DNA from 3 places in the Bacillus sp. JJ664 genome. Region 1 is predicted to be linked to each of the others. Evidence: riboswitches for the same ligand, from Rfam matches in the RefSeq annotation. Region 1 holds a riboswitch; each other region holds the start of a gene.
What was found. A riboswitch is a leader RNA that binds a small molecule or an ion and turns the genes downstream of it on or off. The one in region 1 is predicted to bind S-adenosylmethionine.
Positions count from the first base shown of each region.

Region 2: another riboswitch for S-adenosylmethionine. It lies ahead of V7056_RS18755 (LLM class flavin-dependent oxidoreductase); the one in region 1 lies ahead of metK (methionine adenosyltransferase).
Region 3: another riboswitch for S-adenosylmethionine. It lies ahead of V7056_RS15500 (2,3-diketo-5-methylthiopentyl-1-phosphate enolase); the one in region 1 lies ahead of metK (methionine adenosyltransferase).

Region 1 covers NZ_JBALMS010000050.1:29,395-31,671, forward strand. Annotated here, with positions in the region: gene pckA (phosphoenolpyruvate carboxykinase (ATP)) at 1-645, opposite strand, end outside; SAM riboswitch class I at 967-1,079, shown strand; gene metK (methionine adenosyltransferase) at 1,288-2,277, shown strand, end outside.
Region 2 covers NZ_JBALMS010000156.1:5,167-7,443, forward strand. Annotated here, with positions in the region: gene V7056_RS18750 (ATP-grasp domain-containing protein) at 1-221, opposite strand, end outside; gene V7056_RS18755 (LLM class flavin-dependent oxidoreductase) at 237-1,286, opposite strand; SAM riboswitch class I at 1,393-1,495, opposite strand; gene V7056_RS18760 (hypothetical protein) at 1,708-2,277, opposite strand, start outside.
Region 3 covers NZ_JBALMS010000100.1:25,085-27,361, forward strand. Annotated here, with positions in the region: gene V7056_RS15495 (pyridoxal phosphate-dependent aminotransferase) at 1-1,025, shown strand, start outside; SAM riboswitch class I at 1,090-1,195, shown strand; gene V7056_RS15500 (2,3-diketo-5-methylthiopentyl-1-phosphate enolase) at 1,262-2,277, shown strand, end outside.

The DNA of each region.
Region 1 (2,277 bases):
AGGTAATACATTGTTCTGTGGTAATAGGAAATTCATAATTGAGAAAATTGATTTTTTCATTTCTCCTGCATATTCAGTACCACCGATTAGAATAATACGTTTTTCAAACGAAATAATAACGAATGCTTCTGAGTTCGTACCATCTACAACTGGATCAGCTTTAAAAGTTGGAGCAGAAACAATTGTAAATTCTGATTGGTGTGTAAGTAATTCTTCTTCAGTAGGGCGGATGAATAACTGATGAGCAAATAAATTATGCCATGCAAATTCATTAATAACTTGGATTGGTAAACGATATCCAGTGTCAGCTCCAGCAAATCCTTTAAATTGGAATAATTCGTTTCTATCTTTTAAGTAAGTAAGTACTTTACTATATAATTTTTCAAACACATCTGAAGAGATTGGTTGATTTACTGCTCCCCAATCAATTAAGTTTTCAACAGATGCTTCATTTACTATAAATTTATCTTTTGGTGAACGGCCAGTATATTTTCCCGTTGATACACTAACTGCCCCCGTTGACGTTAGAATACCTTCTTGTCTTGTTAGAACTTTTTCAACTAGCTCAGAAACGCTAAGTTGGTTATACATGCGATTACTTGAAAGTAATTCATTCAATTCAATATTTACATCAACTGTCTTCATATACTAATACCATCCTTTAAATATAATTTGTCTGCCATGTAGGTATCTCGTTAATTAGTATAACACATTTATTTTAATAGTGTATACTATTAGTTGGTAAAATGTGTAACGAAATTATTAAAAATCTTAAAATGAGTAAAACGGTATACTTAAAGGAGTTAAATAGCTTGTATGAAAGATATTATTAGGTATTACCCATTTAATAGGAATGAATGTAAAGTGTGTGATGATTTTTTATTTATGGTGAAATGTGTCTAAAGTATGATGAAAATTGTTGACAAGAAAGTTTATTTTTAATATGATACTTTTCATACGGATACTCTCTTATCCCGAGTAGGTGGAGGGATACAGGCCCTACGAAGCCCAGCAACCTCACTTTAAGTGAAAGGTGCTGAACCTGATGCAAGGCAATTTATTGTCTTGGACGATAAGAGCGAAAGGCAAATAACAAAACCTTTCCTCAAGCAATATGGATAAGAGGAAGGCTTTTTTTTTGCTCAAAACTTAAATACAGATGGCAATTTCGTAATTTACACTGAGTTATCTTTATCTTAAATGGGAAACATAAGATATAGGAAAACATTTTTCTAATCTTATGTTGAGAAAAAAGAGATCCGTCAATTCAATTTAGGAGGGGACTCAATGTCACAACGTCGTTTATTTACTTCAGAATCAGTTACAGAAGGACATCCAGATAAAATCTGTGACCAAATTTCAGATTCAATTCTTGATGCAATTTTAGCTAATGATCCAAATGCTCGTGTAGCAGCGGAAACTTCAGTTACAACAGGTCTAGTACTTGTTGCAGGTGAAATCACAACTTCTACTTATGTAGATATCCCAAAAATCGTTCGCGAAACAATTCGTGAAATCGGTTATGACCGAGCAAAATACGGATTTGATGCAGATACATGTGCAGTATTAACTTCTATTGATGAGCAATCAGCTGATATAGCTTTAGGTGTAGACCAAGCATTAGAAGCACGTGAAGGAAGCATGTCAGATGAAGAAATCGAAGCAATCGGAGCTGGAGACCAAGGTTTAATGTTCGGTTTTGCTGTAAACGAAACACCTGAATTAATGCCACTTCCAATTTCTTTATCTCATAAAATCGCACGTCGTCTAACTGAAGTAAGAAAGAATGAAACAGTTTCATACTTACGTCCAGATGGTAAAACTCAAGTAACAGTTGAGTATGATGAAAACAACAAACCAGTTCGTATTGATGCAATTGTTGTATCTACACAACATGGTCCAGAAGCAACTCAAGAACAAATCGAAAATGATATTAAAGAACTTGTTATTAAACCAGTTGTACCAGCTGAGTTAATCGATGAAAATACTAAATTCTTTATCAACCCAACAGGCCGTTTCGTAATCGGTGGACCTCAAGGGGATGCAGGATTAACAGGTCGTAAAATCATCGTTGATACTTACGGTGGATATGCTCGTCACGGTGGTGGAGCATTCTCTGGTAAAGATGCAACTAAGGTTGACCGTTCTGCTGCTTATGCTGCACGTTACGTTGCGAAAAACATCGTAGCTGCTGGATTAGCTGATAAAGCTGAAGTTCAATTAGCATACGCAATTGGTGTTGCGAAACCAGTATCTATTGCAATTGATACTTTTGGT
Region 2 (2,277 bases), on a different contig from region 1:
GCTAATACTTGCGCAGTAAATTCAGCCGCAAAACGGTGATCACGTGTGTGAGAAGAAGCACTCATTCTGCTATAAAAGATCCCTTCTGGTGGTTCCGTTGATAAATCTAACGTACCTTCGTCTAAATGCCATTCTTCATAAGGAACACCAAGTTCCTCCAATCTATTTGTTAAATGGACTGTCCATTCACTATTTTCATGAATTACATATACTTTACTCATTTTTACTACCCCTTTCTAGCTCTTTATTAAACTACGTTTTTGTTCAACTAATGGCATAACTTTTTTTGAAAATCGTTCCATTTCCTCAAGTTGAGGAGAAAATTGTAATAATAATAAGTCTAAGCCAGTTTCTTCATATTGTAAAATTCGATTTGCAATTTGCTCTGGAGTCCCTACTAAATTTGATCGTAAACCTCTATTAGACACCGAGTAATCCTGTAATTGGATTTGTTGCTCTAATTGTGACTTTTTAGTGAAGTCTTTAAATCCAGCATATCCGCTTGAATCCTTCACATTTGTGATTTTTTCAAGCTCAGTTTGTGCCTCTTCTTCTGTATCACGGCAAATAACATAGGCAGCCATTCCAAAAGAACTGAATGGTGAATTGTCAGTTTGTTCACGACGAGCTTTCATACCTGATATTTTTCTTTCAATCTCTTCAACAGTTCCACCATGCATTACATATGCATCGCATTTTTCTGCAATGGTTTGCTTGCCTTTTTCACTTTCACCACCTGCATATAGAATCGGGTTAGGTCTTTGAACAGGCTTCGGTGCAAGCTTCGTGTTTTTCAAGTCGTAAAATTGGCCTGCATAATTGAAGGTTTCTTCTGTCCATAAACCTTTTAGTACATCAATAAACTCCTCGGTACGAGCATAACGTTCATCATGTTCTGTAAAAATACCGCCATATTGACGCGCTTCGTCCGCCCACCAAGCAGAAACAACGTTTAACGTAAATCTCCCGTTACTGATTTGATCAATATTAGCTGCCATTTTTGCTGCAACAGCAGGATTATGAAACCCAGGGCGAATCGCCGTCATAATTTCTATTTTTTCTGTCACTGCTGCTAGAGCGGCTGCGGTAGACCAAGCTTCTAGAGAATCATGTTCTGGTCCCTTGATATCATTTAAATATAATTCAGCTATTAAAGTAGTTGAATAACCCCATTTTTCAGCTGATTGAATCACATTTTTTGCATATTCAAAAGTTGGCGGCATATTTTCGTCATCTACATTTCGTAACCAACCTCCAAAAATCGGTAACCAAAAACCATATTTCATCTAGATTCTCTCCCTTGCAATTTATATCACCAAGTTTACCTATCTAATAAGTTGGTATTATATACAAAAAAAACTCTCCTCGAAAGAAGAGAGTTTAAAAACCCTCTTCTCATCTTTCAAGCATGTGCTTGTTGGAATTGGCACAGTATTCATAAGAACCTGCTGCCGAGGCTTCAAAGGGCCAGTCCCTCCACCTCTCTAGATAAGAAGATAAATGTACATTCAACTTTATTATTAATAAAGTGATAATAGTTAAAATTTATTAAATTGTCAATTAATTAGTTCTGAATTTATCCTACATTTTATAACTGATAGATGATAGAATAGTCCTTAAGCTAATTCGACTAAAATATAAGTTGATTAAAATAATCTCATCGTATCTATTCTCCAATTGAGATAGTAAGTTTTTACTATAATCTTATTATTCAATAATATTTACATCAAATAGATAATCAGATATTTCGGTACCTTCAAAACTTTCTCCGGTGATATTTCCTTGTTTATCTCTTTCTTCACTTGTTTTCTTCATTGCAAAAGTTGAAATATAAAAGCCTTCAACTGGTAGTTGTTCATCATCTAATAGTTGTATTTTTTCATTCGATACAATATACAGATCTTGATTTTTCACTTCATAACGAACTCGTTCCCCTAAAGTTTTTATAACATAGGATGAAAACTCGCCCTTAGAATGAGTAGTGTCTTTAATATTAAGTACATTAAGAATTTCAAAGAAACGGTCAGCATCAACTAAGCGGGAGTATTGGAGCCATGTATCTAGTGGACTCTTAATAACTTGATACCTATTCTTTCTAGAATCATATTGAATATGATAGAGATTAAAGCCATTTCCATTTTGTTCTATTAGTTGCCATCTTAAGTCTGTTATTCTACCATTCTTCACATAGTTCACTTCGTAATCTTCTAGCATCAAACTAGTATTTTTTAATTTTAGTTCTTTCTTAATCAATTTATATTCATCTTGAAGGTTAAT
Region 3 (2,277 bases), on a different contig from region 1:
AAGCTCTACAAAGTTCAGTAGAAAATCCTATTACTCATAAATACTCTCCATTTCGAGGAATTAGCAGTTTAAAAAAAGCAATTGTCGATTTTTATAAACGAGAGTATGATGTCGATTTAGATCCTGAAGAAGAAGTAGCCATTTTATTTGGTGGAAAAGCAGGTTTAGTTGAATTACCACTATGCTTATGTGATGAAGGCGATACAATTTTAGTTCCTGATCCAGGATACCCTGACTATTTATCAGGAATTGCACTTTCTAAAACAGTACCATATACTTTACCGTTGATTGAGGAAAATCATTTCTTACCTGACTATCAAAAGATTCCTCAAGACGTTTTAGATGCTAGTAAAATATTATTTATTAATTATCCTAATAACCCTACTGGTGCAGTTGCTACATCAGAATTTTTTGAAGAAACGGTTCAATTAGCAAAAAATAATCAAATAACAGTTTGCCATGATTTCGCTTATGGAGCCTTTGGATTTGATGGTAAAAAGCCGATCAGCTTCCTTCAAACTCCTGGATCAAGAGACTGTGGTATTGAAATTTATACTCTATCTAAAACTTATAATATGGCAGGATGGCGAGTTGGGTTTGCCGTTGGAAATAAAGAAGTGGTTTCAGCGATTAATTTATTACAAGACCATCTTTATGTTAGTTTATTTCCTGCAATCCAAGAAGCAGCCGCTGTTGCATTAACTGAATCACAAGAAAGTGTGAAAGAATTATTATCTCTTTACGAAGAAAGAAGAAATGTATTCATCAATGGTTGCCGAGAAATCGGATGGAATGTCACCTCCCCAGCTGGATCATTCTTTGCTTGGCTTAAAGTACCAAATGGATTTACATCAACGGAATTTGCAGATCTATTACTAGAAAAGGCACATATCGCTGTTGCACCTGGTAATGGTTTTGGTGAATTTGGTGAAGGATATGTAAGAGTAGGTCTATTGACTGACACTAGCAGATTAGAAGAAGCTATCTCACGTTTAAAAAATCTCGAAATATTTTTAAACATTTAATGTTTGACAATTCCAATTGTTCGTGAAATAATGCGATTATGTTAAAAATTCAAAATTAAATATTAACTTATTCAGAGTAGGTGGAGGGACCGAGCCCGATGAAACCCGGCAACCGGCTATATTTTATAGCACGGTGCTAATTCTCGCAGCATTTTGCTGACAGATAAGGTGTAGGTATACCTCTCCTTGTGAGAGGTTTTTTGTTTTTATTCACTAATTATCAAGGAGGTCATGAAATGAGTGGTGTAATTGCAACGTACCAGGTTTATGACAAAAATCATCATTTAGAAAAAAAAGCAGAGTCCATTGCACTTGGATTAACAGTAGGTTCTTGGACATCTTTACCTCAAAATGATCAAATTCAATTACAAAAACATAAAGGTAAAGTACTTTCGATTCGTGAAGTCGAATGCGAAGACAATATTGCTGAATACTTTGGTCAAAGACCAACGAAAGGTTTAATTGAAATCTATTATCCTAGTTTAAATTTTACACTTGATATTCCAGCAATCTTAACAACTGTTTTTGGAAAATTATCACTTGATGGTGAAATTAAATTAGTAGACTTGAATTTTACTGACGATATTTTAAAGCAATTCCCTGGACCAAAATTTGGGATCAGTGGGATCAGAGAAAAAGTTGATGTGTATGATCGTCCTTTATTGATGAGTATTTTCAAATCAGTGATTGGTAGAGATATACATTACATTTCAGAGGAACTAAAAAAACAAGCACTGGGCGGAGTAGACTTAATAAAAGACGACGAAATTTTATTTGATACAGTGACTTCGTTAGCAGAACGAGTTACGCAAGGGAAAAAAGTTTTACAACAAGTGTATGAAAAAACTGGTCACAGAACCTTATATGCGGTGAATTTAACTGGTCGTACATACGAATTGAAAGAAAAAGCAAAACAAGCTGCAGAAGCTGGTGCTGATGTATTTTTATTAAATGTATTTTCTTATGGTATTGATGTTCTTCAAAGTTTAGCAGAGGACCCATCAATTCAAGTTCCGATCATGGCACATCCTGCTGTATCGGGAGCATTTAGTGCTTCCCCTATTTATGGGATTGATGCAGGTTTATTATTAGGGAAATTAGTACGTGTTGCAGGAGCAGACTTTAGCTTATTCCCTTCTCCGTACGGGTCTGTTGCTTTACAAAAAGAAACTGCTTTAAAAATTGCAGAAAATCTTACGGTACAAAATGGATTAAAAGAAACATTCCCGGTTCCATCTGCTGGTATTCATCC